Regions from separate parts of the Leuconostoc aquikimchii genome, predicted to be linked through region 2. Evidence: a T-box and tRNA genes for the amino acid it is inferred to sense, from the RefSeq annotation. Region 2 holds a T-box; the other regions hold tRNA genes.
The links. A T-box is a leader RNA that pairs with one kind of tRNA and senses whether it is charged. The one in region 2 lies ahead of thrS (threonine--tRNA ligase), so its partner is inferred to be a tRNA-Thr.
Positions count from the first base shown of each region.

Region 1: it has a tRNA-Thr gene. The T-box ahead of thrS (threonine--tRNA ligase) is inferred to sense a tRNA for this amino acid. The anticodon was not compared.
Region 3: it has a tRNA-Thr gene. The T-box ahead of thrS (threonine--tRNA ligase) is inferred to sense a tRNA for this amino acid. The anticodon was not compared.

Region 1 is NZ_JBFPER010000001.1:1,631,018-1,642,192, reverse strand. It holds gene AB3K24_RS08025 (FtsB family cell division protein) at 1-52, shown strand, start outside; gene tilS (tRNA lysidine(34) synthetase TilS) at 82-1,392, shown strand; gene hpt (hypoxanthine phosphoribosyltransferase) at 1,389-1,928, shown strand; gene ftsH (ATP-dependent zinc metalloprotease FtsH) at 1,952-4,036, shown strand; gene hslO (Hsp33 family molecular chaperone HslO) at 4,107-5,003, shown strand; gene lysS (lysine--tRNA ligase) at 5,145-6,626, shown strand; tRNA gene AB3K24_RS07995 (tRNA-Asn) at 6,709-6,781, shown strand; tRNA gene AB3K24_RS07990 (tRNA-Asn) at 6,888-6,960, shown strand; tRNA gene AB3K24_RS07985 (tRNA-Thr) at 6,976-7,048, shown strand; gene AB3K24_RS07980 (C39 family peptidase) at 7,204-8,865, shown strand; gene AB3K24_RS07975 (bifunctional metallophosphatase/5'-nucleotidase) at 9,260-11,056, shown strand; gene AB3K24_RS07970 (MFS transporter) at 11,097-11,175, opposite strand, start outside.
Region 2 is NZ_JBFPER010000001.1:759,999-771,173, reverse strand. It holds gene tuf (elongation factor Tu) at 1-18, opposite strand, end outside; gene AB3K24_RS03920 (type I restriction endonuclease subunit R) at 184-1,113, opposite strand; gene AB3K24_RS03915 (ribonuclease J) at 1,208-3,016, opposite strand; gene AB3K24_RS03910 (hypothetical protein) at 3,276-3,875, shown strand; gene rplT (50S ribosomal protein L20) at 3,982-4,401, opposite strand; gene rpmI (50S ribosomal protein L35) at 4,485-4,682, opposite strand; gene infC (translation initiation factor IF-3) at 4,748-5,287, opposite strand; ribosomal protein L20 leader region at 5,300-5,424, opposite strand; partial or broken gene AB3K24_RS03890 (DUF1361 domain-containing protein) at 5,458-6,093, opposite strand; gene AB3K24_RS03885 (amino acid permease) at 6,177-7,550, opposite strand; gene thrS (threonine--tRNA ligase) at 7,643-9,607, opposite strand; T-box leader at 9,706-9,915, opposite strand; gene AB3K24_RS03875 (hypothetical protein) at 9,953-10,075, opposite strand; gene larD (D/L-lactic acid transporter LarD) at 10,162-10,881, opposite strand; gene AB3K24_RS03865 (flavodoxin domain-containing protein) at 11,142-11,175, shown strand, end outside.
Region 3 is NZ_JBFPER010000001.1:312,304-323,478, forward strand. It holds gene yycI (two-component system regulatory protein YycI) at 1-328, shown strand, start outside; gene AB3K24_RS01585 (S1C family serine protease) at 394-1,533, shown strand; gene rlmH (23S rRNA (pseudouridine(1915)-N(3))-methyltransferase RlmH) at 2,176-2,655, shown strand; gene thiD (bifunctional hydroxymethylpyrimidine kinase/phosphomethylpyrimidine kinase) at 2,751-3,557, shown strand; gene AB3K24_RS01600 (MDR family MFS transporter) at 3,684-5,087, opposite strand; gene AB3K24_RS01605 (hypothetical protein) at 5,195-5,338, opposite strand; gene mutY (A/G-specific adenine glycosylase) at 5,466-6,488, shown strand; gene AB3K24_RS01615 (AI-2E family transporter) at 6,488-7,606, shown strand; tRNA gene AB3K24_RS01620 (tRNA-Leu) at 7,840-7,921, shown strand; tRNA gene AB3K24_RS01625 (tRNA-Thr) at 7,985-8,057, shown strand; gene AB3K24_RS01630 (PadR family transcriptional regulator) at 8,180-8,536, shown strand; gene AB3K24_RS01635 (DUF1129 domain-containing protein) at 8,514-9,362, shown strand; gene rlmD (23S rRNA (uracil(1939)-C(5))-methyltransferase RlmD) at 9,416-10,912, opposite strand.

The sequences.
Region 1 (11,175 bases), 870 kb from region 2:
CTATACAAAACAAGGCGAAATCATTTATAATTTGCCGTCGAACAGTAATTAATATGGCACCTGATTGGTGCTTTTTCTATCATGATTGAAAAAATTCAAAAACAATTACAATTATATCGTTGGGAAGCCACAGTTATTGTGGCTGTTTCTGGTGGTGTCGATTCCGTTGTGTTATTACATACCTTACGACAACAGTTGCCAGACGCAAAACTCGTTGTTGCCCATGTCAATTATCATTTGCGTGACGAAAGTGATGCGGACGAAAATTTTGTTCGTCAATTAGCCAATCATTATCAGGCAACATTTGAACACACAGCGTGGTTAGATGTACCAGAGCACGCAGTGGAAAAACAGGCGCGTGAGTTTAGGTATCAATTTTTTGATCAACTTGCAAGGAAATATCAGACCAAGACAGTTGTTGTTGCGCATCATGCAGATGATCAGGCAGAAACTGTCTTACTAAAACTGATACGTGGGGGACAACTAACGCAACTAGCAGGGATGAGTAAACAAAATCAAGCCATTATTAGGCCTTTTCTGTTGATAACTAAGCAAGAATTGGTAGCTTATGCACAAAATCATAATTTGAATTGGCGCGAAGATAAAACAAATCATGATGCTATGTATACGCCGCGAAATTTTTTGAGACAAATAATTATTCCTAAGCTTAAAACAATCAACCCGCAAGTTGTTAGGCATGTGAATGCATTTGCGCAACAAATTAAAAAACAAGATGATTTAATTACTGCGCAAGTTGAAATTTATGTGCGGATAATTGAGAATGATTGGCAGCGTGTTCCTAATATCTGGCGAGAACCAACAATTAAGTACTATATTCAGAAAAAAGGCATTTATCGTTTTAAACAAGCACAAATTTTTCAAGTGATGCAGTTGCTCAATAATGATAAAAAACCAACTGGTGTCGTGCAATTATCTAAAAATGTTAACTTTATTAAGTCTTATCAACAAATCCACCTCGAAAACAGAACAAAAATAACAAATACGTTGCAAGTTTTGCCACCAATTATGTTAAAATTAAACCAATGGCAAAATTTTGCAAAAAGTACGTTTTTATGGACGGATTTTGAACCAAATAGTGGTGATCAAAGTTTCTCTTTTAACCTAGCAGAAGTGCCGACACAATTGTACTTGCGCCCAGTAAAAGCAAATGATAAACTGGCGCTCATATATGGGCATAAGAAATTGAGACGGTTAGCAATTGACGAGAAATTATCAGCATTAGAACGTCAAAATATGCAAGTTTTGGCAACTCAAAATGATGAGGTTATTGCGGTCAAAATTCGTCAACATTGGCGTGTGAATGCAGATTTTGCTAGCAAACAAGATGTGAAACAATATTGGTTCACATGTCGAATTGAGGAAATACAGTGAATAATGATATACAAGAAGTGCTGTTTAATCAAGCAAGTATACAAGATGCGGCACGACGTTTAGGTGCACAAATTACGCATGACTATGTTGGTGAGAAACCAGTTGTGTTGTCAGTACTGAAAGGTGCCTACCTGTGGACGGCTGATTTATTACGTGAGGTCGATTTGTATATTGATTTAGAGTTTATCAATGTTTCAAGTTACCACGGTGGTGTTAAGAGCACGGATGAAATTACTTTAGTGACTGATATTCGTTCTGATGTTAATGATCGTCAGGTCATTATCTTAGAAGATATCGTAGATACTGGACAATCCCTACTCTTTATGAAAGAGTTACTCGCTAAACGCGGGGCAACATCGATTAAAGTTGCCACATTACTTGATAAAAAAGCTGGACGTAAGGTAGATATTGAAGCTGATTATGTTGGTTTCAATGTGCGTAATGAGTTTGTTGTTGGCTATGGTTTAGATTACAAAGAGTTGTATCGAAACTTGCCATATGTTGGTATTTTGAAAAAAGAAGTTTATACTAATTAACTTCTAGAAATTGGGGAAACTTCATGAATAATAATCAAAAAGGTGGTTTCTTAAAAAGTTCTATCTTCTATGTTTTCATTTTTCTTGCTGTAGTTGGTATGATTTATGGTTTGTTTGGTAACGATAAGTCAACTTCTAAAACATTGACATCAAGTGAATTTTTGAAAGCGCTGAGTGATAAGGACCTTAAGTCAATCACAGTGCAGCCGGGAAATGGTATTTATAACATTTCTGGTGAGTATAAAAAAGCAAAAACTGTTAAGTCAGATAAGGGCTTTAATATTTTACAACAGTCACAAAAAGTTACAAATTTCACGTCAACTGTGCTACCAAATGACGCCTCATTAAAATCAGTGACAGAGACAGCCAAAACGACTAAAACAGATTTGGTAACAAAACAACAGGAATCGTCTGGATTTTGGTTGAACCTCTTAGTATCCATTGTTCCGATTGTACTAATTGTTGGTGTCTTTTACCTGATGATGAGTCAAGCAGGTGGTAAGGGTGGCCAAGGCGGTATGATGAGCTTTGGTAAATCTAAAGCTAAGCCGTCAGATCCAAAAGACAATAAAGTGCGTTTTTCTGATGTGGCTGGTGCCGAAGAAGAAAAGCAAGAATTAGTTGAAGTTGTTGAATTCTTAAAGTCACCTAAAAAGTTTGTTAGCCTAGGTGCACGTATTCCAAAGGGTGTTTTACTTGAAGGCCCTCCGGGAACTGGTAAAACATTATTGGCTAAAGCAGTTGCAGGTGAAGCAAACGTGCCATTCTTTTCAATGTCTGGATCAGATTTCGTTGAAATGTTTGTTGGTGTTGGTGCTTCGCGTGTGCGTGATTTGTTTGAAAATGCTAAGAAAGCAGCCCCAGCTATCATTTTCATTGATGAAATAGATGCTGTTGGTCGCCGCCGTGGTACTGGTATGGGCGGTGGAAATGATGAACGTGAACAAACACTGAACCAAATTTTGATTGAAATGGATGGTTTTGAAGGTTCAGAAGGTGTTATCATACTTGCCTCAACTAACCGTTCAGACGTCTTAGATCCAGCATTGCTCCGATCGGGTCGATTTGATCGTAAAATTTTGATTGGTGCGCCGGATGTTAAGGGGCGTGAAGCCATACTTAATGTGCACGCCAAAAACAAGCCATTAGCTGATAACGTTGATTTGAAAGCTGTTGCACAGCAAACCCCAGGATATGTAGGTGCTGATCTGGAAAACTTGTTAAATGAAGCAGCCTTACTTGCCGCTCGTCGTAACAAGAAAAAAGTTGATGCTTCAGATATTGATGAAGCTGAAGATCGTATTTTCCAAGGACCAGCTAAAACAAATCGTGGTATGTCTGAAATTGAACGACGCACAACAGCGTATCATGAAGCAGGCCATGCGCTGGTGGGACTTATTCGTTCTGAAGCGTCAATTGTTCGTAAAGTAACAATTGTACCGCGTGGTCGTATAGGTGGTTATGCTTTGATGACACCTAAGACGGATCGTTATAATCTACGATATTCAGAGGCCAAAGAGCAATTGGCAGGATTAATGGGTGGCCGTGCATCTGAATTGTTTATGTTTCATGAAGCAAGTTCAGGCGCCTCAAATGATTTCCAGCAGGCAACTGGCTTGACACGTCAAATGGTGACTGCCTTTGGTATGTCAGATAAATTAGGCATGGTACAGTTAGAAGGTAATGCGAGTGTTGGTTATGCTGAACAAGCTGGTAATCGTTCTTACTCTGAAGAAACAGCACGCTTGATTGATGAAGAAGTTCGTCGTTTGTCTAAAGAGGCTTTCGATGATGCTACAAAGATTATTTCAGAGCATAAAGATAAGCTCATTGCTATTGCTGAGGCTTTGCTTGAAGTCGAGACGTTAGACGAAAAGCAAATCAAAGATATCTATGAAACAGGTCAATTTACCCGTAAAGATATTCAAGATGATGATGAGTTGGCAACAGCAAAATCATTTGATGAAGCAAAAGCAGCTGTTGATGCTAAGGATTCCGAAGCAGAAGCACGTTTTGAACATCATGATGAGTCGGAAGATGATGATCATTCAGAAACAGATCAATCAGATGATAAGTCAAAAAATGACAAAACTGATGAAAATAAGTAAAATAAGAGTTGACGGTAGCGTCAACTTTTTTATTTTAAATAATCGATGATATCCAAAAAGAAAGAAAAAAATGGCAGATCAATTTATTAAAACAATAACTAAAAATAAATATTTCCGCGCCTATGCCTTAAATGGTACAAATCTTGTACGCGAAGCTGCCGCAATACATGAAACCTCTCGTTTAGCATCTATTATATTGGGACGTGGCTTGTTAGCGACTAGTTTGACCGCACAATCTGTTCTTAAGGGTGAAGAGCGCATGTCAATCCAAATTAATGGCCGTGGACCAATTGGCAACTTAGTTGTTGAAGCGGATTCTAAAGGCAGCGTGCGCGGCTATGTGACAAACGACAAGTTGGCACCTATTTTTGATGATAATGACCAATTAGATGTTGCGCAAGCAGTAGGAACCAATGGTTTCTTGCAAGTTACTAAATTTGCACCTTATTCAAACCCTTATATTGGGCAAAGTCAGCTGGTATCTGGTGAGATTGGAGACGATTTCACGTACTATTTAGCACAATCAGAACAAATTCCATCAGTTGTTGGTGTTTCTGTTTATATGAACGCTGATGATACAGTTGAAGCTGCTGGTGGTTTTCTAGTGCAGGCATTGCCTGGTGCAACCGATGAGGCAATTGATCAACTGGAATCAGACTTAAAAAATATGAAACCTTTGTCAGACATGCTGATCGCAGGGTACACGCCTTTGGAAATATTGGAAGCGATTTTTGGAGAAGGTGACGTTGAAATTTTGCAAGTTGCTGGTGTTGGTTTAGCAGCAGAGCCAACAAAAGATGCCTATCGAGACATGTTAACAACCTTACCAGCGACGGAAATTCAGGCTATGATTGACGAAGATAATGGCGCTGAAATCGTTGGAAAGTTTTCAGGTAAACGTTACTTTTTCACACCTGAAGAATTGCACGATGTTATTTTGGAAATTAATGCGAATAACGCTGACTGACCCTTTGAGGTTAAGCCCATTTTTTGGTATAGTAATTGTTAGTGAGAACTTTTAAAACCGGCGACTAGACACCGGAATAAACTGGAGGAAATGTACTTGCATACATGGTGAGTTTAACGATGTAGCGAGTACTTTAAAAACATGGTAGAAGAAAAAGCCCTTAATGATCAAATGATGGCACGACGTCAAAAATTAGCGACAATTGTTGATGATTTACATTTGGATCCATTTGGTAAACGATTTGAACGTACAGCAAAAGCGCAAGAATTGCATGACTTATATGATAATAGCAGTCTTGAGGAACTTGAAACAGCCCAACATGAAGTTATTATTGCTGGTCGTATGATTGCCAAGCGTGGTGCTGGAAAGGTTATTTTTGCTGATTTCAGAGATGTTTCTGGTAAAATTCAAATGTATGCTAAGCGTGATGATTTAGGTGAAAATTATCCAATTATTAAGCGTGCTGATTTGGGCGATTTCCTTGGCATAAAAGGCATCGTTATGAAAACGGAAGCAGGCGAATTGACAATTTTGGCCACAAAATTGACCCATTTAACAAAGGCTTTACGGCCAATGCCTGATAAGTTTCACGGTATTGCTGATGTTGAAACCCGTTACCGCAAACGTTATTTGGACTTAATTGCGAATGAAGACTCGTTCAAAAAATTCCAATTACGTTCAAAAATAATTTCAGCTATTCGTGGTTATATGGATTCACAAGACTTTATGGAAGTCGAGACGCCTATTTTACAAACTGAAGCGGGTGGCGCTGCGGCACGTCCGTTTATTACCCATCACAATGCGTTAAACATTGATATGTATATGCGCATTGCAACTGAATTATATTTGAAGCGTTTAGTTGTTGGTGGTTTTGAACGTGTTTATGAAATGGGGCGCATCTTCCGTAATGAGGGGATGGATCCTAAGCATAACCCAGAGTTTACAACAATGGAAACTTATGCCGCCTATATGGATTTTACTGATGTTATGGATGAGACAGAAGGAATTTTCAAGGCCGCTGCAGCAGTGGTTTCTGATGATCTCAAGGTGACTTATCAAGGCACAGAAATTAATCTTGGGGTAAAGTTTGCGCGCAAGCACATGGTTGATTTGATCAAAGAACAGACTGGCATTGATTTTTGGCAAGAAATGTCTATCGAAGCAGTGCAAAAGCTAGCTGATGAGAAGCATGTTAAGTACGAAAAGTATTGGGGTGTTGGTCATATTATCAATGCATTCTTTGAAGAATTTGTTGAAGATACTTTGATTCAACCAGTGTTCGTTTATGGCCATCCAGTTGATGTGTCACCTTTAGCAAAGAAAAATGCTGAGGATTCACGCTTTACCGATCGTTTTGAGTTGTTCATTATGGGTAGCGAGTATGGCAATGCCTTCACGGAATTAAACGATCCGATTGATCAGCGTGCGCGTTTTGAAGCACAAGTTGCTGAACGTGAAAATGGTAATGATGAAGCTGAAAATATTGATGAAGACTTCATTGAGGCTTTGGAATATGGTATGCCACCAACGGGTGGTTTAGGCATTGGTATTGATCGTTTGGTTATGCTATTGACTGATTCTGATACGATCCGTGACGTCTTGTTATTTCCAACGATGCGTTAATTAAATATAAGTAATTATCAAAAAAAGCTTGACATCAACGGTAGTTATTAGATATAATAACTTAGTTGTGTTAAGCAATTATTCCGACTTAGCTCAGTTGGTAGAGCACTTGACTGTTAATCAGGTTGTCGTCGGTTCGAGCCCGACAGTCGGAGTTTTATGAGAAGCAAATCTAATAAGGTTTGCTTTTTTTGTGCCTTGAAAAGTATTGACAAATAAGAATGAAACTGGCATAATTAAATAGTTGTGTTAAGCAATTATTCCGACTTAGCTCAGTTGGTAGAGCACCTGACTGTTAATCAGGTTGTCGCCGGTTCGAGCCCGGCAGTCGGAGTTGATTACATTATTTGCCGATGTAGCTCAGTTGGTAGAGCACGGGTATCGTAAACCTGGGGTCGGAGGTTCGATTCCTCTCGTCGGCATTAATAATATTATGTTATCGAAGTAAACCTTGAGTGGTTTACTTTTTTTGTTTTCAGGTTATTAATCCAATCACCTAGTTAAAATTATATTGCTATTTATTACTTTTTTGGTATAATAAAGTGAGTTAAATGACACATAATTTTAGGGAGAAAATATGAGGAATGAAACACAGCAATATGATTTTTTAAAGTTGGGGAAAGTTGTTTGTATAACAACTGTCACAGCGCTGGCAATGGCTAGTTTTTTAACAAATCCGCAAAAAGTGACTGCTGATACAATCAAAGGTCAGCAAGAGACACAAATGAGTAGTGCAAGTTCAGATAGTGCGAGTCAAGTTTCTGCTATTCAAAGTGAAAAATCTGAACCAGTTGCCGGCACTTCAACGACAAGTGAGCATGTACAATCGTCCAATTTAACAGAGGGAACAGTAGCTAATTCAAGTAGCTCATCTAGCGCAACAGAAAAATCAATAGCTATAGATAAGCAAATTGCTACTAATCAGGATACATCAAAAACCACAAGCCAATCGAACGAAAATAGTGACCAAACGACTTCTAAATCTGACCAGTTGGTAAACAAACCAGTTGCAACTGCTAGTTCAGAACAGCCAAAAACTGATAAAACGACAACATCTATGACAGCAAAACCTAAAAATGGATTTGTGACAGAAAATGGTAAAACAAAGTATTACCAAAATGATGTTCAAGTTACAGGTGAAAAAAAGATTGACAATAGTTGGTATAATTTTGATAACCAAGGTAATCAATCTAATGGTTTAACAAAATTAGCAAAGAAAACTGTTTATTATGATAATACTGGTAAAATGCACTACGGGTATCTGAACTCCGGTAATACATATATGTTTTTTGACTTGTTTGATGGGCACGCCTATACAGGGCTTAGAAAATATGATCAGGGCTTAGAGTATTATGGACAAGATTTTAAACAAGTTCGTAACAACTATACCCGTACAAATGCAAAGACAATTTATTTCTTTGGTGCCAATGGTGACGCAGTAAAAGGGACGCGTTATTATGGCAACGGTAAATTGGAGTATTATGGTAATGATTATAATCAATTGCGTAATAGCTATGCCAAAACAGGCAATACCTATTATTATCTAGGTACCAATGGCGATGCTGTTAAGGGCTTTAGAAAATATAGTCAACTTGGGTTAGAGTATTATGGCAATGACTACAAGCAATATCGTAACCGTAATTTTAATGATAATAAAATGAATGCGTATCATGTTAATAAGGATGGTGACGTTGATCGTGTCACATTAAAACATACTTGGTATTCTCAATTAAACCAAGGTTATCCAGAAGGTTGTGAAGCCACTGCGCTTCAAATAGCGCTTTCTAATAAGAATAAACATTATAGTTTACCACAAATATATCATGCTACTGGTTATGGCTACGATAAGACACCAGCCACTGGCTTTTATGGTAATCCTAGCGGTTGGGGTAGCTCATTAACAGAAACAGTGTTTGCTTCTAAGCTGGCTTCAAGTATGCGTCGATTTGATACGGGTATTAGTGATATGACAGGTGCCACGACTAATGATGTTATTAGTGAAGTACTCAGCGGTAACCCCGTGGTGACTTGGGGTGATTATTACTGGCAATTAGGTCGCTCATTCCATGTCATGACTATTGTTGGATATGATAATGGGAAGTTCTTAATTTCAGATCCTTATGCTTATTCACAAAGAGAATATTTCGTCTCAACGAGCACATGGCATTATGTGAATAGTAATGATTATGCGCTTGGCTGGCATACACCAAGCGCAATGAATGTTGTCGTACGTGCCTAAGTTTAAAAATAGTATATTGACGTGAGCCTTTGGAATTGGACTAATAATCTAATACCAGGGGTTTTATTATACCAAAATTTTAAATAATTCAGTATAATCCGAACTTTGATGTTTAAATTTAATAAAAAAATAATAACGTTCGCTTTTTAAAGTATTTAATATCGTTGTTTAACTGAATCGTTTGTTAATAAATGATGAATGAAAAGTTAACAATAAATATTTTTTCGGAATGTCTTAGTGACGATGTTATGAAAAATATAAAATAACAACTCATTTAAATAAACGAACGATGGGGCTGTTTTAATGAATATTGTTTCTTTTTTAATCAAATTATAATTGGGCGGAGACTATGTGAAATGATATACTAAAACCACTTATATGAGGGAGAATGATTATGAGATTAAAATTTTTATCTGTTTTAGCCCCGCTGGTTTTATGTGGCCTTATCGTAACAAGTAACTCGGTTGTTTATGCTGATGTGCCAGTTACGAACAATACTGACAATTACAGTAAGCCTAGTTTGGAACCTGATTACCAGAAAGCTGATCCAAGTCACAGTAAAAATATTGCAGTACAGTTTCTAGGTATTAACGATTTACATGGTGGATTAGAAACAACAGGATCTGTAGATATTGGCACAAAAACGTATGACGATGCAGGAACAGTTGGGCGTTTGGCGTCTTATTTAAATCAAGCAGAGTCACACTTTAAAAAAGTAACGCAATCTAATAATAGTTTACGCATTGAAGCGGGTGATATGGTGGGAGCTGCACCGGCAAACTCATCTTTACTAGCACATGAATCAACAATGCATGTGCTAAAATCAATGAAATTTAAAATTGGGACATTGGGAAACCATGAATTTGATCAAGGATTGCCAGAATTTAATCGTATATTAACTGGCGAAAAACCCAGTAGCCAAGCAGATTCCTTGGTTAAAAAATATACACACTATTCGTCGGGCATTGATATGGTAGTTGCCAATGTTATCAATAAAAAAACTCAGAAAATACCTTATGGTTATAAGCCTTACGTTATTAAGACAGTGAAACAAAAGAATAAAACAGCAAAAATTGGGATTATTGGTTTAGAGACGTCAACGTTGCCCAGTTTGACATTATATAAAAATTATAAAGATTATCAGGTGCTTGATGAAGCCGAGACGATTGCAAAATATGACAATATTTTACGCAGCAAAGGTGTTAATGCTGTCGTAGTTGTTGGCCATACAGGTGTTCAAAGTAAAGACAAGATAACTAGTGGTCCCACAGTAGATATTTTACAAAAGCTCAATAAAATTGAGCCAAATAATAACGTTGGCTTGTATATCGCAGCACATTCGCATCAATATGCCAATGCGAAAGTTGGCCAAACACATGTGGTACAAGCGGTCTATACAGGAAAAGCATATGATGATAGTTGGGCTTATATCAGTGCTAAAACGGGTAAATTTACCAAAGTATCAACCCATGTTTACCCAGTATTATCGCAAAAAGATGATAGTGAAACTAAAGCTGATAAAAAAGTTGTTTCAATTGTAAAAAATGCTGATAAACTCGTGAAAAGCAAGGTTAACAATGTGATTGGTTACGCAGGTAAAGCGGAAACAATTACTGGTCGATTGCATAATAGTGCAAGTATGGAAAACCAAGCAGGTGAGATGGTTGCTGATGCACAGTTATATGAGGCACAAAAGGCGGATTTAAAACCAGATTTTGCCTTTACAAACACTGGTGGTGTCAGATCAGACTTGGTTGTTAAATCTAATAAAGCCATTACATGGGGCTCAGCAATAGCGGTTCAGCCATTTGGCAATATTTTGCAGGTCGTTGACATGACAGGTGCTCAAATCCGACAAGCGCTGAATGAACAATATGATGAAAATCAACATTATTATTTGCAAATAGCCGGTTTAACTTATAGTTACACAAAAAAAGGTGATCAATCCTATACTGCTAAAGACATCTGGGACAGTAAAGGGCAATTAGTTTCAGATAATCAAACTTATCGTGTTGTGATTAACGACTTCTTGCATGGTGCTGGTGATAATTTTTATGCATTCAAAGATACTAAGATAGTTGGTGCAATTGGCACAGACACAGATACGTTTATTAAGTACATTAAAGCGATGACCAAAACGGATCATAAGGTTGTGCCGCCGACATTGAATAGAAAAAAATTGGTTGAATAAAAAGCATCTTGTAAAAGATGCTTTTTTGATGAAATTAGAATCAACCCTTAAACCGAACGGTAAACGTCAGCATACTGGCAATCGCTAAAATAACTGCTACAAACATGTAAGGCAAGTTA
Region 2 (11,175 bases):
GTAAGTTTCCTTAGCCAATGTAGTTTCCTCCAAAAATTCATTTACCAGTAATCTGGAAAATGTTTATAAATATATTTTACAACGCAAGCCATCAAAAGACAACAGTTAATTGCGTTTTTCCGGCTATTGAAGCCAAAAATTATTATACCGAGTTATTAAGAAAATGTAAACAGTTTTTAAAAATTAATTTTCAAAAAAGTTTTGAGTCAGTATCCTAACTTTTTCATGCCATTTCTTTTGCGTAACTGTTTCAGTCGTGTTTTGGTGTTCATAATACCGATCTATGCTTGCCTCTACCCAACCTTCTGGATCTAGCACAACCTCCTCTACACGTGGGTAAAGCAGCGTTAATTCAAAACGCACTTGCTGAGCAAGCATATCCATAGCAATGGGATCATCATTTCCTAATTTTTCATCAAGAAAGTCAGCAATATCTTCAAAAATTTTAGAATTTGTAAGTAATGGCAATTCGCTTAATTTAATTGTGTATAATTCATCATCTAGCCACCGATACTCTATATTTTCAGATACACGTAATTTTTGTAAATCTTCAAGTAACGTTGCGCGAATGATTGGCGTGGCATAAGGATCTACCAACAAATACTTTGCACCAATTATAAATTGTGATACCGGTAAATGTCTTGCAGATTCATAACGATCACGCTGTTCAATGATACTATAATCACTGAGATGATAAAATTGTCGCGAAATTGTTTGAAATGTCGTTGCCATTGTTTCAACGGCTTTCACCTCAGCATCACGTATTTCTTGAGATACCTTTTGTTGTATATCTAAATCATCCCATAACATTGCCAATTGTTGCGCATAAACAAAACTTTGATTTTGAATGGCCAGCGCGACAATCATACGAAAGTTGCTTTCTTCTTCAAGATAGTTTAACAAAAAATCATCTGCATATGATGATGCCAATTGGTACTGTTCATCCATAAATAAGGCGGTTACTAAGCGATAGTTGACTTCGAACGTAGACAAAGAGTCATATACTTCTGTCAAAGTTTCTGCTGCATCATGCCAATTTTCTTGTTTCATTTCAGTATGGGCACGATCAATCATACTTTTTAATTTTGGTGAGAGCTGGTTTTCTTGGGTCATAAAATAAGTATGCCTTTGCATGTTATGATCAAAGACGCATTTCCTTTCTAGATTCTCATGAATAATCTGGATTTTTAGTGTCTTCTAGTAACGACTAATTGACAGAATTTACTGTGGTCTTATTATTTTGATTTTTAGGCTGCTTAACAGGGCTGTTTTGTTTATTTTCTATTTTGGCCACTTGTTGATTGCGTTGTTGCCCTGGCTTATGAGCTGCCGGACGGCGATTCTGGTTAACTTCCATTACAACTGGCATAACCATTGGACGACGGCGAGTTTGTTCAAATAGATAGCGTGACAGTACTTCTCGCACGCCATTTTTCAGCTCACTCCAATCAAAACTCTTAGTGGTGCTGAGGTAATTTTCAATTTGCTTAACAGTTAATTCAGAGGCTTCTTTCATCAAATCACGATTTGCCTTAACGTAAACAAATCCTCGTGATGTGAGCTTAGGTTTAGAAACAACTTGTCTTTTTTTACGGTCAATCGTCACAACAGAAACAAAAATGCCATCTTCTGATAAAATACGACGATCACGTAAAACAACATTGCCAATATCGCCAATTCCTGCCCCATCAATTAATGTTTCACCAATTGAAAAGGAATCTTGCAATTCAAAACGATCGCCTAACCATTTAAATTGATCCCCTTTCATTGCCATCATAATATGATCTTCAGCAATATTAACTTCTTGGGCTGCAGCTTTAGCAGTTGTCATTACCCGATATTCGCCCTGAACAGGCATAAAGTATTTAGGTTTTAACACATTAAGCATAATTTGTAAGTCATTACGTGAGGCATGGCCACTTGAACGCAAATCACTACTGATTTGTTTAACATCTGCGCCTTGCTTAAACAACATGTCTCGTGTCTTTGCTACAACACTTTCCATAGCTGTTGAGGGTGTCGTTGTAATAAACACCAAATCATCTTCACCAATACGGACATAAGGGTCCTCACCATTAGCCATACGATTTAAATGTTTGATTGGTTCGCCCATACGACCTGTTTCCAGAATAACAGCCTCTGCCGCTGGCAAATTTTTAGCATTTTTAAGATTGACAAACAATTTGTTTTCCGGTATCGGTAAATTCAATTTACGCAAACGAATTGCAGTTCGAACAACGTTTTCAATATCATTGCCCGATAAAACTAATTGTCGTTTGGTTGCCACAGTGGCATTAATTACCTGTTGAATACGTTGCACATTTGATGCAACTGCAGCTACTATGATACGTTTTTGCTTATTTTCTCGGAATGTTTCAAGTATATAGTCATTAATTTTAGATTCATTGACAGAATCTGACTCGCTACCCGTGCCGGCTGCATCCGCTAATAATGCTAACACCTTCCCTTTTCCAACTTCAACTAAACGCGCAATATCTGTACTATAATAAGATTCTGCTGTCTGATCAAATTTAAAATCACCAGTATAAACAATTTGGCCATATGGCGTTGCCAGAACAATACCCAATGATTCTGGTATAGAATGTGTTGTATTAAAAAACGAAACTGTTACGTGTCCAAAATCAATTTCTGTTTTATCATTAACAACATGATAATCGTCATAATCTTTTAATGCATCTTGCTCTTTGATAGCCAGTTTTGCCAATTCAATTGTCATCTCAGAACCAAATATAGGTGCTTGTACTTGTTGTAAGAAGTATGGTAGTGCCCCAATTGCATCTGCATGGCCGTGTGTCAAAAATACACCGGCAATCTTATCATTATTTTTAATAAAATATTCGAAATCAGGTACGACCACATCAACCCCAAGTTGATCGGTTTCTGGATACTTTAAGCCAGCATCAAAAATAAAAATTTCATCATCTACTGTGATTGCATACATGTTTTTACCATTTTCGCGTACACCGCCAAATGGAATAATACTTAAATCTGTCATAATTCTTTCCTCTATAAATAGACTTACTTTATAAGTCATTATTTTTCGTAAATATAACAAGTGGACACTGCTGGTTTCTAAAACGCTGAGGTTATCCTATTTTTTGTCTCGATACGTAATTATATCTATTTTAACATACTTTTTAGTTTTTCTGGTATCATATTGTTAGGAAAGGAATATGTGGATACCGTTTATCTACATTTAATTTATCATGCAACGTAAACCGTTTAAAAAATCGCACAAATTACGCAACATGCTTATGGTACTTTTGGCTTTTGTTATTGTGCTGATTATTATTTTTAGTTTTTTTGGTCGCAGTGATCAAAAAACTGCTAAAAATAATGTTTCTGAATCAACCACAATTAAAAAAACTAAGAGTCACAAAAAGTCAACATCAACCGTTGCTGAAACTAGTCCATCTGAATTACCGGCAAGTGAATCAACTTCTGTTGCTCAAGTACCTGTAACAGCTAGTTCTGCGGCGTCTTCAGCTATTAGTGTTGTCACCAATGATGCAACGCAAACACCCATTAGCGACAACACGACTGCTGAAAGTAGCGTTGCTAATTCAGAAGACGCAAACATAGGACAAGCTTCTTCAAGCACTACCAAATCAACCCCTGCCTCATTTGGCAATTGGTCTGTAGCAACCTATGACTCAGTTGCGATTGGTTCTGCCACGTATGATCAAGTACGTGCGGCTTATGGCCCCCCAACTTATCTCACAGCAAGTGATCAAGCTTACGCCACTTGGCAAAGCACAAGCGGTGCCAAAGTGTCAATTATCTTCACACCAACAGGAAATAAAGACAATCTCAGTCTTGTTGCAAGCAGTAAATCGCAATCTGGCCTACAATAATAAGAAAACCGGTGATTGAACGTCAATTACCGGTTTTCTTATTATATCAATACTAAAAGTTCCGAAAATCTGTTTAAGATTTTCGGAACTTTTAGTATTGATAATATTAACGATCAACCTTAACAGTTGTTTCCAACGTTGCGGCTACACGTTCTTGTACCAAAACGTTATCAGCTGCTAACGCAGTTTTTGCTTGATCTGCTAATTTTGAAAATGTATCAAAATCAGTCACAGCAATATCAGCTAACATTTTACGGTTCAATTCAACACCCGCAAGTGTCAAACCATGCATCAACTTAGAGTATGACAAACCATTCATACGGGCTGCTGCGTTAATACGAGCAATCCATAACTTACGGAAGTTACGCTTTGTGTTTTTGCGATCACGGTATGCATACAAATATGATTTCCATACTTGTTGCTTAGCAACTTTGAAATTAATACGACGTTGGCCACGGTAACCCTTGGCTAACTTAACCATCTTCTTACGACGTGCGCGTGAAACTGTACCACCCTTAACTCGCATGGGTAATTCCTCCTAGAATTCTAAAAAATAAATTACTGGATTTGACATCCAAAATATAGATAGATGAACTATCGCAACGCGAATTAGATGTTTGACAGCATCTTTGCGTATGTTTTAACAGTTGTTGAATCCATCATGCGTGTACCACGCAATTGACGACGTTGCTTCTTTGTCTTACCGTGGAAACGGTGTGAAGTATAGGCTGAAGCTGACTTCAAACCACCGTTGGCTGTCTTCTTAAAGCGCTTTGCTGATGCGCGGTGTGTCTTCATCTTTGGCATGTGACTCATTCTCCTACTGTGTGATTTTTTTGTTTAAACTTGCAATTAAGCAACTAAACCTTTAATTACTTGGCATCTCTAGGTGCTAAGACCAAAAACATCTGGCGACCGTCCATCTTGGCACGTTGCTCAACCTTGGCAATGTCGTTAAGCTCTGTGGCCATACGGTCTAATACTTGACGTCCAATGTCTTGGTGTGTAATCATGCGACCACGAAAACGCAAATTCAACTTTACCTTGTTCCCTTGTCCAAGGAACTTGATAGCAGCTTTTTTACGTGTTTCGAAATCACCCGAATCAATCACCGGTGACATACGAACTTCTTTAACTTGAACGATTTTTTGGTTTTTGCGTTGTTCTTTTTGTTTCTTTTGTGCTTCGAACTTGGCTTTTCCCCAATCCATGATTTTGGCCACTGGTGGTTCAGCGTTAGCTTGTACCAGTACCAAATCTTGGTTTGAATCGTTAGCAATTTGTTGTGCGTCTCGCGTAGACATTTCTGTTTGCTTACCCTCATGAATAAGCAGTACGCGAGATGCGCGAATATTATCGTTGATTAAATCAACTTGTCTTGGTTGACGTGCTATTGTCAGGCACCTCCAAATTTATTTTGTGAATCAAGAAGAAAAGTGGATAAAGAACTTAATCTTCACCCACTTCAACACTTGCAATCCATTCGGATAACTGTATCTGCCAAGCAATTTTATCACTTGGCGAGAAGCGGGTGCTTCTACTTGTTCAACATATATAATATTACCGCATTATTTTATAACTGTCAAGCTTGTGTATCACTTATTTTAATCAATCGCAAACCATAATGATAAATAACCAGTATTGCAAATTATGCCCCTGAAAACAATATCACAAAGGTTATCATATGATAACCTACCGAAGATAAAACGTTGTCAACTACAGTACTAAACTGCGTAAAAACATCCCATGAATTCAGTCGCATATATCGGCCAAGATAAATACCAAATGCAGATACCACTGATACAACTGCTGTCACACTAAAGTAAACCACATGCACATGTTGTTTAAAAATTGCATGCGTAACGATTTCTAAACTCAAAATTCCAAGGCCAACACCGATAAAAATACCCGTTGCTAATACCGCATAATTAAAGTATTGTGTCGCTTGATTCAAGTTTGTACCAATAGCATATAGATGGATAAAGTCTGTCATCATATACATCGTATTTGGGAAAAATAACAACCATAATACAAGAAAAACAGACTTAATCATTTTAAAATGTGTCGTTGCCACAATCACTGCAAAATCAAAAGGCAGTAACGATAGAAAAACATTCCAGTTTAAAAATGTAAAATGTGTGGGTGTTACATAAACAAACACAAAAAATAAAAAAACCATGACATGGACAATTGTTATATTTAAAACTTTATCACGCATATATTATTCCCCTTTGGCAATATTTATAGTGTATCATATCAAATAAAAACTGTTCAATCTTTTAAATTGAACAGTCACTGGTGTTACCGTATTGCTGTTTTTGGTTGTCGCCATGAAATCACGCCAAACACGACTAACCAAATCGTGGAACCAATAGCCGGTATACGCGACTCTGGATTGAAAAATAACGTAATAAATACAAAGCTAAAGAATATTATCGCAAGTGGTACTAGTGTTTTAGGTGCAATAACCAAAAAGCCATCTTGCATATAATCATTGGATTTACGGTAATTCATATAGGCTATTAACGTTAAGACATAAATCATCAAAAATAAGTCCGTTGAGGCACTTGTCACAAAGCTGAATGCATTCGTAATAGCCGGTATAACAGAAATGACTGCCGAAAAGGCTATCATCAAAGATGTAAATAAGACTGCATTAATTGGTAATTGCGTTTTAGACATTTTCCTAAATGGTTGTAAAAAACGCGCTTTTGATTGAAATGCTAACGCATAAAAATTACGACTTGCACTAAATAATACTGAATTCAATGCCGAAGCAGCACTTGTTAAAACAACAAAGTTAACCACTGCTGCCGCCCATTTAATCCCCACTAATTGAAAAACCATAACAAAGGGACTTTGATCAGCAGGAATTTTTTGCCAAGGATAAATTGTCATAATAATAAACAATGCGCCTAAGTAGAAAAATAATATACGCCAAGGTATTTGATTAATGGCTTTCGGCAACACATCACGCGGATTATCTGTTTCTGCCGCTGTCATCCCTATAAATTCCATACCGACAAAGGCAAACATAACCATTTGAAAAGCATTAATAAAATTACCAAACCCATTTGGGAAAAAGGCAAAATGATTAAAAACATTGCTAAATGCTACATCACCCACAGGTGTTTTAAAGCCCGTTAATGCCATCATGATACCTGTAACAATCAAAGCTAAGATAGCAATGATTTTAATCATTGAAAACCAAAATTCTGTTTCACCATATAATGCCACAGCAACTAAATTAACACATGTCAGTATAATCAACATAGTGATTTGAATCAGCCAGCCAGGTAACCCTGGCAACCAATATTGCACATATTTTGCCACTGCTGTTAATTCTGCCATACCCATAAACACGACGGTCAGCCAATACGACCATCGAGCAAAAAAGCCTGCGCGATTGCCGATATACCTCGTAATAAACGTGATAAACGTATGTTGCTTTGGATCAGCGTATAACAATTCACCAATTGCGCGCATCATGACAAACATGAACAAACCAACAATCAGGTATACCAATAAAATAACCGGTCCAGCATAATGAATTGAATTACCAGCACCCATGAAGAGTCCTGTCCCAATCGTGCCGCCAATAGCAATTAATTGCACATGACGATTCTGTAAACCATGTTTTGGCGGTTTATTACCGTCTTCCGTTGTTTCTGCCATAAAAATATTTATCCCCCTGTTTCAAACACGTACATCAGTCCGTATGTACAAAACATCTAACAAATGATTAATTAGATGTTTCATTAAGTTAATTAGTTTACTTCTGCTGTGCGAGAATACCGTGCAACATCTGCTAAAATAGCCAATTGAAAATCATTAAATGACATCGTTTCTGTCTTTTCTTCACCATATTGACGTACCGTGACAGTCTGACCATCAACTTCTGAATCACCTAATACTAACGTATATGGCACCTTATTCTTTTGTGCTTCACGAATCAAGTAACCCATCTTCGCTTCTTTTGTTTCTACGTTAGCACGCAACCCAGCAGCTTGCAATTTCTTCTGAATACTAGCAGCATACTCACCATGTGCACCAAGGTTAACTGGAATGATTTGCACTTGTAATGGTGCCAACCAGGTTGGAAAAGCACCCTTGTACATTTCAATCAAGTACGCCGTGAAACGTTCCATTGTCCCGACAATGCCTCGATGTAACATGACTGGCCGATGATTATCTTGCCCATCTGCACCAATATATGTCAAATCAAAACGTTCAGGTAGCAAAAAGTCTAGCTGAATTGTTGACATCGTTTCTTCATTACCCAAAGCTGTTTTCGTCTGCACATCCAGTTTTGGACCATAGAAAGCAGCTTCACCCTCAGCTTCGTAATAGTCCAATTCAAGATCATCCATTGCACGTTTGAGCTGCGCTTGTGACTTTTCCCACATTTCATCATCATCAAAATACTTTTCGGTATTTTTAGGATCACGATATGATAATCGGAAACGATAATCAGTAATATCAAAATCACGATAAACGGACATCATCATTGTTAGAATTGACTTAAATTCTTCTTCCAACTTCTCTGGTTCAACGAATGTATGGCCATCATTCAACGTCATTTCACGGACACGTGACAAGCCAGTTAAGGCGCCCGACTTTTCATAACGATGCATCATGCCAAGTTCAGCAATACGAATTGGTAATTCACGATACGACCGTGGCTTGTGCTTAAAGACCATGATATGTGACGGACAGTTCATAGGACGTAACTCTAAGAATTCGCCATCTCCCATATCCATTGGTGGGAACATATCTTCACGATAGTGATCCCAATGACCTGATGTTTTATATAAATTCAAATTAGATAATACAGGCGTGTAGACATGTTGATAGCCATTTTCTAATTCTTTGTCTATAATATAACGTTCAACTTGACGACGGATGGTTGCCCCATTTGGCAACCATACTGGCAAACCTGAACCAACTTCTTGGCTCGTGAAGAACAAATCTAAATCACGACCAATTGTACGATGATCACGTTCTTTCGCTTCATCACGCCGCTTAATTTCTGCATCAACCTCAGCTTGCTTCCATTCAGCAATACCATAAATACGTTGCATCATTGGATTTGATGATTTACCACGCCAATAAGCACCAGCAACGGATGTCAACTTGAAATGTTTAATCCAACCAGTTGATGGCACTAAACCACCTTTATCTAACTCAATATGGTCGCCTTGAATTGCTATTGTTATCTTTTCATCAACAGGTAAATCCGTGATTAATTCTATCTTATACGGATCATCTGCAAACATATCTAACGCTTCTTCACGTGTAATTTGGCGTGAAACGATTGGCAAATCTTCTTTGACAATCTTATGCATCATAGTTTCAATTTCAGAAAAATCTTCTACTGAAACTTGGTTCCCTGCGCCATTGTCTGTATCATAATAAAAACCATTATCAATGAATGGCCCTACGCCGAAATGCATATTTGCAAATTTCGGTATCCGCTTCAAGGCCTGTGCCAAAAGATGCGAAGCTGAGTGGCGCAATAATGATAACGCTTCAGAATCACTTGTCGTAATTAACTGAAAATCACCAGATTCTGGGATAATATCGTTTATGCCAACATATTGATCATTTAATTTAGCAGATACTGACTTTTTAGCTAAAGATTTTGAGATGCTTTCAGCGACCTCGATTGGTTTTGTTCCTTCGGGAAAGGCTTTTACTGCCCCATCTGGAAATGTAAGTTTAAGTTCTGACATATTGCTATTCCTTTCAAATTTTGTGCCATTTTTATAGGTTTGAGTTAACAAACGTTGCGTTGATAAAAACAAAAACGTCCCTTTAAGTCTATGCGACTTAAAGGGACGTTTCACCGTGGTACCACCCAAGTTTAACATGCTAACGCATGTTACTTAAATGACAATTAACGGTGTCACCCGGAGGTTTTTCATTACTTACTAAGCCCTCACTCAAAGGTAGTCTCTCATGCACAAATCACCCATTTTCACCAAACATGGGCTCTCTTTATCATTTGTTACACTTAAGTTGTCCTTATCAACGTTACTGAAAATAATTTTAACACTGTTTATGTTTTTACGCAACAGTTACTTTGGCATAGCCATTAATAATACTGTCTTTAGTGCTTCCTTGGCAAGAGCATCATGATCTAAAATACCACTGTCAAATGCCAATTTTAATGCATCATATTGTTCTTGTGTCAGTCCCATAATTTTTTCCTTTTGTAAATGTCATAATTTTATTATAGACTAGCAATTAGAAATTACAAGTCAGTTTTACAAAATAAAAAATATCATTAGAGACCCAAATAGTATTTTGAAAACAATGCTGCACCTATTGCGCCTACAAAAGGTGCAATACCGGGGATAAGCAAGCCATATTGAAAATCAGAGGTGGCACGATTTTTCCAAGGCAAAATTGTATAGGCTAACCGAGGGCCCATGTCTCGAGCCAAATTCATAGCAAACCCCGTCGTGCCACCCATGCCCATACCAACTGCCCATACCAAAAATCCAACTGATAATGGTACCATGCCAGGCACATTTTCAGCGCGCGCTGAGATTGCCATAATACTCGTTAAAAATACAAACGTCGCAAAGGCTTCAACAAAAAAGTTACGCGGTAAATTACGAATTGCCGGTGCTGTTGAAAAAATATTACGCACGATAACAGGATCGATATCTTTTTCTGATAACTTAAATTGATCAGCGTACATCACATAAACAATCAAGGCACCAGCAATACCGCCAAGTACTTCGACAATACTAACTATGAGAAAATATATTAAACTAATTTTTCCAAGCACAAGTTGTGCCATAGCCATAGCCGGATTGATAAAAACATCCCCAAATATAAATAAAACAATTGAAATACCAAACCCCCAGGTCGTAATAGCAAAAATATGCCCTGAACCGTGGTACTTCGTTCGGTTCAAAACTTCATCGGCGTGAACGCCAACACCAAAAATAATCATTAGAGCAGTGCCCATAAATTCGGCCAACAACTGGTGTACCATTTGTAATCTCCTAAGCGGTCGCAAATCTATCAAGAAGTCGCGGTTTTTACTTTTTATTTCTATTCTTTATAGTAAGGCCATAAACCTGTGGTGTAAAGATGTTTTTGCATTTTGTCAACAAACCGTCACATTCGTGCATTATTTCACGAAAATAATAGGTGCAATTCTCTGTAAAGTCTTTATAATTGTAACTATAAAACTGAATCGGAGGAAATGTGTCTAATATACCAAAACGTATACTAGCACAACTCACATTAATTATGAATGCACATGTCGTCTATGCAACAATCACTG
Region 3 (11,175 bases), 450 kb from region 2:
AGTACTTGCTGATAGCGGTATTATGACTTTTCAGTATAATAAATCAGGTCGGTTGACTGGCTTTACTAAGCGACAGTTAGTTAACATTGAAAAACTGCGTGATGCGCGTGCTACGATAACGGAAGAAGATGCGATTATTGCGTTATATCGTTACAATGAAATTGGCAGTGGGGATCGTTTGTCCAAGGGGTACTTGTCTTATGACAGAACCTTAACGGTTAATGGCTATGATATTTTTCTACCTGTCTGGGCATTTGAAGCTTATAGTGGTAATGAAAAATATGTTTTGAAAATTAATGCCTTTACGGGCGATAATTTATCGGAGTAATTTAATCTAATATTAATTTTTGTTGTATATAATAACTATAATTCAATTGATGGGTGGCTAAAAGTATGGCGCAACAATCAGTAACAAAAATAATAGTAACAGCTGCAATCGCCGGTGTTATTGGTGGTGGGGCTGTTTTATATGGGCAAAGAGGTGTTGAGAGTCTACAATCTACAACACAAAAAGTTCAGACTAAAGCGACTAAAAAAACAACGATCCCAACTAATGCGACGGCAACAACCGCTTATAGTAAAGTTTCAAATGCAGTTGTATCAGTACTTAATTTTTCACAGACTGGTACAAATAATTATCAAGAATCATCAGAAGGTTCCGGTGTCATCTATAAAAAAGCAGGAGATGCTGCTTATATTGTCACAAATAATCACGTTGTTAATGGCGCGGCTCAGATACAGGTTATGCTGCATGATGGCAAAAAAGTCACGGCAACACTGGTGGGTAAGGATGCCATGACTGATTTGGCAGTACTTAAAATAGATCCGAAGGTCGTTACGACAACAGCAGATTTTGGTGATTCTAGTCAGATACAAGTTGGCCAAAAAGTATTAGCGATTGGATCACCACTTGGGTCTGAATATGCATCGTCTGTTACTGAGGGCATTATTTCTGCTAAGAAGCGATTAGTGGCGTCAACCTCAGAGGATGGTCAAAATTATGGTGGATCAACTGTTATTCAAACTGATGCGGCAATTAATCCTGGTAATTCTGGCGGACCACTGGTTAATTTTGAAGGACAGGTTGTTGGTATTAATTCGATGAAATTATCATCGTCAGCATCAGGTACTAGTGTTGAAGGTATGGGTTTTGCCATTCCGTCTGATCAAGTTGTCGATATTGTCAATAAATTGGTCAAAGATGGTAAAGTAACGCGTCCAGCCATTGGTATTGGCCTTGTGGAGCTTTCTGCAGTGACAGTTGATGATCAAAAAAACCTTTTGAAGATACCTACATCTGTTAATGGCGGTGTTGTTATCATGAGTACAACGCCAAATGGGCCAGCAGATAAGGCTGGATTGAAGAAATATGATGTCATAACTGAGATTGGCGGTAAAAAAGTGACTGGCCAAGCTGATCTGCGTGAAGAGTTGTATAAACATAATTTGAATGATACTGTGACCATTACATATTATCATCAGAAAGATAAGAAAACAGTTACAGTAAAATTAACACAAAAATTAGAAAGCTAACGCAAGGCGTTAGCTTTTTCTTTACCTTATATTGACAAAAGTATTAAAATAAGCGTTTTCATGAAATGTTGAAAACTTGCATGAAAATGTTGATAACTAATTATAATAACCAATAATATGTGGATAAGTGACTATAAATTGTGGAAAAATGAACAAAAAAGATAAAATAATATTAAATAGGGGTATTTTGATAGAAAATGACATAATTTTTTTCGTTGGATGCCAATAATTGCTAGATTATACGTATTTAGGTGCAAACATAACGAGTTAAGACATTAAACAGTGCTAATTTGGCGTTAAACAGCAACGCAAACCTTTAAAATAGCGGGTATCGTCAGGGGAACACATGTGCTTATCCACAGCTGTGGATAAAAAAGTGGAAAATTGTGGATAAGTCACGATTAAGCGCGCAAAATTTACGCGAATAGCCTCAAACGGGGTTATAAAAGTTATCCACAATTTGTGCTAATTTAATCAAAAACTGTGGATAAAAAATATACGAACATGATGATGCCTGATATAATAAGGGTGTGTACCTGTTAATGCTTGATTGTTCGTGTGGATAATTGTGGATAACTTTTAAGATACAAACGTTTGCATGAGGGGCCGTTATATTAAGAAAGTTTAAAGATAGAGGGTAATATGAATATTAAATTGATCACAGTTGGTAAGTTGAAAGAGACATATCTTAAGGATGGTATTGCAGAATATACCAAGCGCTTATCACGTTTTGCTAAAACAGACATCATTGAATTAACTGATGAAAAGACACCAGAAAAGGCTAGTTTGACACAAAATCAACAAATTATGGCTAAAGAAGGCAGCCGTATTGCCGAGAAAATTGGACCACGTGATTTTGTTATTGTATTAGCAATTGAAGGCAAGCAACTATCTTCGGAAGCGTTTGCTAAAAAAATCGCTGATGTGATGGTTACTGGTTATTCTGATATTACGTTTATTATTGGTGGTTCATTGGGGCTTGATCCAATGATTAAACAACGCGCTAATATGAAAATGAGTTTTGGTTTGCTAACATTGCCGCATCAATTGATGCGACTCGTTTTGATTGAACAAATTTATCGTGCGTTTATGATTCAACAGGGTTCGCCTTATCACAAATAAGAAACTAATAAAATAAATATTGAATTATCTAGCTAATAAACGAGAGGTGACATATAATATAGTAAATTATAATTATCTAAAAGAGGGTGTGTGATATGAATGAATTTCCACAAGTTTTAACGATTGCTGGGTCTGATTCAGATGGATCGGCCGGAATGCAAGCTGATTTACATACATTTTTTATTCGGAAAACATACGGAATGAGTGTGCTTGTTGCTGCGGTGGCTGGCAATTCATATGGTATTCATGCGTCTGAAACATTACCTTTACCGTTTATTGAAAAGCAATTTGAGGTTTTAGCAGATGATTTTCAAGTTCGGGCCAGTAAAACAGGTATGCTTTCAGATGCTGATTTAATTGCGACGGTGGTTACTGCCTATAAAACTTATGATTTTGGACCATTAGTTGTTGATCCGGTGATCACAACGAAACATGGTGCGCAGCTTTTAGCTGATAATGCTTTTCAGGCGTTGAAAACTGAGTTATTACCATTGGCTGAAGTGGCGACACCTAATTTTTTTGAAGCACAACTGCTGACTGGACGAACAATTAATTCAGAGGCTGATCAACGTGAAGCAGCACGCGATATTCAAAAATTAGGGGTTAAAAATGTCGTCATTAAAGGTTGGCATAATCAAGAAAACCAATCTGAAGTGGCTGATTATGTGTTATTAGCAGATGGCAGTGATTTTTGGTTGCGTCATCGGTACTTTGACACGACACACATTAATGGCACAGGGGACACGCTAAGTGCTACAATTGCAGCAGAAATAGCTAAAGGCACCGATGTAGCAACAGCTATTAGAATTGGACATGATGTGACAAAAGCGGCCATTGAAATTGGCATTGCAGTGGGGCACCAGTTTGGGCCGATTAATCATTGGGCGGCAGTAGATATTTGAGTTTTGTATTATAAAGCATAGTTAAAAAGAAGCGACAAGTGTGAACTAGTATTGCATAAGTGCAATGTCAGTTTACAACAATGTCGCTTCTTTTTTGAACTTACTGCGCGCAATGTGTTTTTGATTTTATACAAAATCGCTTGGGGCTCTGTTTTTAAATAAGAGGGATAACGCCGCACCAATCAGCATGATTGCGGCTGCGGTTAGAAAAGTAACTTTGATACCATGTAACTGGATGAGTACATCAAGCGTGCTGGCATGCGTCTTACCGTAACTCAGAGCTGATCGTGTCATGATAGTGACTAATGCTGCTGTACCAAATGAAGCGGCAATTTGACGAACTGTCGTGAACATCGCTGATCCATCAGGCATAAGTGACAAAGGTAGAGCGTTAAAGGCTTCGGTTTGAATGGGCATTAAGACTAAGACTAAACCAAGTTGGCGTATAAATTGACCAACAACGGCAAACCAGAGTGGTGTATTGAGTGATAGTGAGGCTAAAATAATTGTCCCGATAGCTGTGATTACGATACCGAATAGCGTGAGATATTTTACACCATATTGATCATATAAACGACCGCTCCATGGGGACAAAAACGCGGTGACTAACGCACCTGGGAATAGTACGAGTCCCGAAATAAAAGCTGAAGCGCCACGAATTGTTTGCATATAGAGTGGTAGCATCATTGCACCACCATACATAGCAATCATTAAAATAATATTAATTGACATGGCAATGACAAATTCACGATGCTTCAAAACGGCCATATTGAGTAGCGGTGTCTCGGTTGAAAATTGTCGCCAAACGAACAAGGCTGTCACAATTAAGCCAATAATAATAAATCCCCAGACTGTAAATTCAGACCATGGTGTTGCGCCAGCGTTTGAAAAACCGTAAAGCAATGAGCCAAGCCCAATACTGGATAGCACAACACCAAGAAAATCAAATTTAAGCTTTTTTTGTTCACCGATATTTTGTAATAGAAAATAAGCGAGTATGAAGTCAGCAATAATTAATGGCGCGACAATGAAAAACAGGAAACGCCAAGATAGGTTTGTGACGATAAGTCCGGATAATGATGGCCCAAGTGCTGGTGCGAAGTTTAAGGCTAAACCAATTAATCCCATCGCACCACCACGTTTGTCAGGCGCAAAAAGATTCATCACAACAACGTTCATTAGTGGACCGAAGACACCGGCACCCATGGCTTGAATCATGCGCCCAGTAATTAAAATGGTGAAATTTGGCGCAAAACCAGCTATGAGGGTACCAATTGCAAACAGGCCAACAGCTGTAAGATATAGTTTGCGTGTGGTGAGACGTTGGATTAGAAACGCCGTCAGTGGTACCATGACACCATTAACTAGCATATAACCGTTGGTTATCCATTGGCCTAATCCTGGGCCAATGTGAAAGTCGCGCATAATACTAGGTAAGGCAACATTCATGAGCGTTTGATTTAAAAACCCCAGAAATGTACCGATAACTAGAATGGTAAGAATCGATTTTTGTTTTTTTGATATATTCAAATGTCGTTCAACCTTTCTTTTAAATGATTATAACATAGGATTAATCGTAATATAATAAAAAGTGTAAACAAAAAACCAGTAAAAATACTGGTTTTAGTTAAGTCAAATTACTTTGTTACAGGTAATTCTTCTGACTTACCTTTTGCCCATTGTTGCAACTTGGCAATAGCCGTTTGACGTTGCTTCTTAGCTGAGTTGTGTCCGACCTTGCGAGCACGGGCGAATGAATTAAGCGGCTTCTTTAATGCCATGATGGGTACTCCTTTTTCAAATGTTTTTACATACAAGATCTTATTATACGTTATATAGGTTCAAAAATCAATGTTTTAAAAAAATAAGTGTTTCTAAAATTTTACAAATTTAAGGTACAATAGATATATGGAAATATGGTCTGAACAAACAATTAAAGATTTTCGTCGCACGTTACTTGATTGGTATGATCAAGAGGGACGTGCGACCTTACCTTGGCGTCTGAATCATGAACCTTATCGCGTGCTGGTCTCTGAAATTATGTTGCAGCAAACACAGGTTGATACAGTTTTGCCTTATTATGAGCGATTTATGTCTGATTTGCCAACGGTTCAGGACTTAGCCTATGCGCCAGAGGCGCAAGTGTTAAAGCTATGGGAAGGGTTAGGATATTATTCTCGCGCCCGTAATCTACAAAAAGCAGCGCGATTTATTGTGGATGAGTTACATGGTCATTGGCCTGAAAGCGCGGATGATTTACAGGAATTACCGGGCGTGGGACCCTACACGTCGGCGGCTATTGCATCAATTAGTTTTGGTGAGGTGGTGCCTGCGGTTGATGGTAATGCTTATCGTGTATTTAGTCGATTACTTAAAATTGATGCTGACATCGCTAACACGAAATCACGTAAAATTTTTTATGATGCTATTGCGCCAATTGTCGATATATCACGTCCTGGAGATTTTAATCAAGCGATTATGGATCTAGGATCAAGTTTTATGACAGCTAAAAATCCGGATAGTCAGAATTCACCAGTGCGAGAATTTAATGCTGCCTTTCGGGACGATGTGGAAGCAAAATATCCAGTTAAAACTAAAAAACAAAAGCCAATAAAACAGATGTATATGGCCACTATATCTGAAAGTAATGACAAATTATTATTTGAAAAAAGGCCAGACACTGGTTTATTAGCTGGTTTTTGGACGTTTCCGCTAATTGAAATTAATAGTATTGACGATATTGAAGGTCAGCAACTTAATATTAAACCAATTATTCATGTGTTTACGCATCGGCGTTGGGAGATATGGTTAGTGAAACAAGATGTTGATCTCATGCCAAATCAACAATACTTATCACCAGATGACTGGCAAAGATTATCTTTACCTACTGTACAACATAAATTACTTAAAGCGCTGGAGGCGTTCCAATAATGTTTCCCAATATGAAATTAAAAAAATTATTTTTTTGGACACTAGAATTACTGGCGTTAGCTGTTTTGATTTTGATCGTATCTGGATTTGATTTTTTGATGCGACCGATTAACGTTTTTGTTTCAACAGTATTTGTGCCGTTACTTGTTGCAGGATTCCTGTACTACGTGTTAAAACCAATCTTGAAATTAATAAAAAAAATAACAGTTTTCGGTAGACACATGCCACATCAATTAGCGGTTATTATCACGTTTGTTTTATTTTTAGCAATTATTGCGGCGGCGTTAGTTGGTTTGGTGCCAACATTGATCCGTGAAATAACGAATTTGATTACGGCTATGCCGAGTTTTGTGCAAGATGTGCAACGATTTACGTCGGAAACTGTCAATAGTCGATGGTTTGAAAATTTGAATTTGTCTGTTAATGCGGATCAAATTAGAGCAGAAGTTAGTAAATATGCTGCATCCTTTTTAACAATTACAGCTGGGACGCTAGGGACAGTTGTCGCCACAATAACGTCAGTAACAATTAACCTTGTGACCATTCCGGTTGTATTATTTTACATGTTAAGTGATGGCGAGCGTTTGGTGCCTGCCATCAAAAAGATCTTTCCAAATCGACATGCACAAAAAATTTCCGAATTGACTACAAAAATGGACAACACCATAGAAAAATATATTTCGGGTCAAGCCATTGAAATGTTGTTTGTTGGTATTACGATGGCTATTGGGTATATGATTATTGGACAACCCTATGCTTGGTTACTTGCGGTCGTGGCTGGTATTACAAATATTGTGCCATATATCGGTCCTTGGATTGGGGTGGTACCAGCTTTAATCGTGGCTAGTACCCAATCTTGGAAGCAGATGTTGTTTGTCTTTATTGTGATGACAATTGTTCAGCAGCTTGATGGGAACTTTATTTATCCTAATGTCATCGGCAAATCATTGGCGATTCATCCCCTGACAATTATGCTGTTATTAATGGTTGCTGGTAATTTGTGGGGAATTGTTGGTATGATTGTAATTGTGCCAGTATATGCAGTCTTAAGAGTGATTATTTCTTTTGTTTTGGAACTTGTTGCACTGACCAAAAACAAAGAGTTACGGCAAGAATAGTTTTTTAGAAAAATTGAATTTTGACATTTTTAATATTTAATAGTTCCTGTGTACTGTTCTGTGCGAGATTATCCACAGTGTCAAACAATCACCATGAGCGTGGCAGTGTTGATACGTAATGATAGGATGTTTGATTTGCTAACGCGCGGCTACCAATTAAAAAAGAATATGAAATTGGGTGTTGACGTACGAGCATTTTTCAAGTAAACTAATATAGTTGCGTAAACAACAATGCGGGTGTGGCGGAACTGGCAGACGCGCTGGATTTAGGTTCCAGTGCCGCAAGGCGTGCAGGTTCGATTCCTGTCACCCGTATAAGAGAATTAGTATTCTCTGGGGTATCTAGTATGACTTAGGCATACTTGAGTACTTGGAGTTGCCGACTTAGCTCAGTTGGTAGAGCATCTCACTAGTAATGAGGGGGTCAACGGTTCGAATCCGCTAGTCGGCATCAGGTAAAAAGTAGCGACAATATTGTCGCTACTTTTTTTATTGCACTAGTTGGCTTTACAAACTAGTGCAGTATGGTTTATAATACTAGTATGCTAAACATATTAGTAAGAAGGAATAAAAATGAAATCAAATACTTCTAGTCAAATGCTTAAAGGTATTTTACAAGGTGTGATGCTAATTATTTTAGAAAAAAAACCAGACTATGGGTATGGTATTAGTAAGCAAATCAATCAATATGGCTTGTCTGATATACCGAAAGGGACAATATATCCTTTATTAACAACAATGGAAAAGCGCGGATTAATTGAAGGGAAAATGAAACCTTCACTGGCAGGTCCCGACCGTAAATATTATTTTACAACAGTCGCAGGTATACAAGCTAAAAAAGATTTTATTAATGAATGGCATTTTTTAGAGGGAGCAGTTAATCAATTGATTGACGAGGGGGAAAATAATGAAAACAAAAGAAATGATTGAATCGAATAATTTGTTACGTGAAAATTTGAATGCAGAGAATAAAGTATTTTATGAAAATTTATTATTGTATATTAGAATCGAAGGTTTCGCACGTGACGAATACAAAATAGAAACGCAATTATTAAGTATACTACAGGACATTTTGGAAGCGCAAAATGATGATGTTTCAGCAGCAGATTATTTTGGCAAAGAACCTAAAGTCATTGCTGATGAAATATTGTCTGAAATGCCACGTCATATTTTGGAAATTATTAAAGTAGGTTTTTATCTTTTATTAACTTATATTGGTGTTTGTTTTTTACCATCTTTAATGATTGCAGAGAAGCCCATTGATATTGGTATGTTAGTTATTTCAGGTAGCTATCTATATGTTGTGATTTTGATTGGTTTTAAATATCTTGGCCGAACAATATATCAAGTCAATACCACACTGAAAAATAAATATTTGCAGTATTTTGTGGTTTGGCTAGCTGTTAGTGTTATTAGCGCACCCATATTTTTGATGAACATGTTTTTAAAAACGCCACTGCATTTGTGGATAGATGGTGGATTGGGTATTGTTATTATTTTGTTAACATTAATAGTAGGACTATATTTTTTCATTCGTCAAAAAGATAAAACATTTATTTGGCCATTTGTTATCTTTTTGGTTGGTGCGGGGGTTATGGGAATTGTGACACGACTACCTAAGTTAAATGATTTGTTACTTCATACGAAAGATGGCCGATATTTGATAGCTGGTATAACAATGGCTTTACTATTATTATTTTACTTATTAAATTTTATAGCGCTGAAAAAAATTAAAAAGCAAGATAAAAGTCATTAAAAAATAAGCAAGAACTGCGTTTTTAAACGCAGTTCTTGCTTATTTTTTAATGATTAATCACGTCGTGTTAACTTCACAACGCCTTCCCATCGTGCTGTCTGTGGGAACATATCAATGCTTTGAATATAATCGACTTTATAGGCTTTTGTTAGGTCAACTAAGTCACGAGCCAATGTTGACGCGTTACATGAGATGTAAACAAATTTTTCCGGCATTGTCCGCAAAATTTCGCGACGTAAAGCAGTGTCAAGTCCAGTACGTGGTGGATCAACAACCAGTGCATCAGCTAACCAACCTTCAGCTTGCCATTTTGGAAATAGCTCTTCTGCTGTACCGCTTTCATATTTAGCATTTTCAATGTGGTTAATTTTAGCATTGATGTTCGCATCGTCAACTGCTTCAGGAATAATTTCCATACCACGAACTTCGCCAACTTTATCAGCTAAACTTAAACCAATTGTACCAACACCAGCGTAGGCATCGACTAGTTTGTCAGCATGTGTCAAATCAAGCGCAGCTAGTGCTTCTTTATAGACTACGGCCATCTGTATAGGATTGAGTTGCATGAAGGCGCGAGGGGAAAGTTGGAAAGTTTTCCCCATAATTGTTTCTTCAATGTAATCTTTCCCCCACAATTTAATTGTTTCTTCACCCCAAACAAGACTCGTGCGACCAGGATTGAAGTTTTGGAAAATACCTGTTACTTCGGGTAGAGCTTGGTTAATAGCTGTAATCAAAGCAGTATCACCAGGGAATCCATCAGTATTTGTGACAAAGGTGAGCTGGACTTCACCGGTTGTATGTGACACACGAACGACGATGGTTTTAACTGTGCCATGATTTTTATCTTCATTATAAATTGAAACTGAAAGCTTATCAAGCAACTCACGAATCGTTCGCATAACTTTCATCGTCACAGGATCTTGTGTGTGGACAACAGGTAAGTCAACAAGATCGTGACTGCTGCGTTTGTACATACCGACACTGAGTTTTTTACCGATTTTACGAACAGGAAATTGTGCTTTGTTACGATACTCGTAGGGGTTTTCCATGCCAATCGTGTCACGTAAATCGTAATCAGACCAACCACGTGGTTGGAATTTTTCTAATGACTGCACAAGGACATCTTTTTTAAACGCTAACTGCGCGGGATAAGTCATGTGTTCTAGTTCAAAGCCACCGACTTCATCAGCAAACTCATCTAGTGGTTTAACGCGGTTTGGTGATTTTTCACGAATTTTTAATACGCGAGCTGCAATATATTTTGGTTCTACTTCAGTGACCCTAACGACAGCGACTTCATCTGGTAAAGCACCGGGAACGAAAACAATTTTACGTTTAAAGTAGCCAATACCTTCGCCGTTGATACCTAGTCGCTTGATTGTTAGTGGGAAGTTTTGATCGACATGTACGTCAACACCATCGAAATGAGGATCTTGTCTTTTTCCTGACTTGCGTGGGTCAAATTTCTTGCCGTAAAAAGGTTTTTTACCACTTGAATTGAGGTTTTTTTGTGCGTAAGAACGCTTTTTTGGTGAATTTTCTGTCATGATGTGTTGTCTTAGCTCATTAGTTTCATTACTAACATCAGCTAAGACATTTCCTTTCTGCATTGCAATGCCATGGTAACTTTGTTATCTATCAAGTATAACAGCTCAGCCCATATAAAACAGGTGATAATTTATATATATAACACACTTGTGTTATATCACGTGTGTGTTATAATTAAATTGTAAAGGAGATGTGGAAAAATGTTAGGAAACAACAACTTTATTAACCGCAATCACGATCGTGTACGCGGACAAACTTTAAA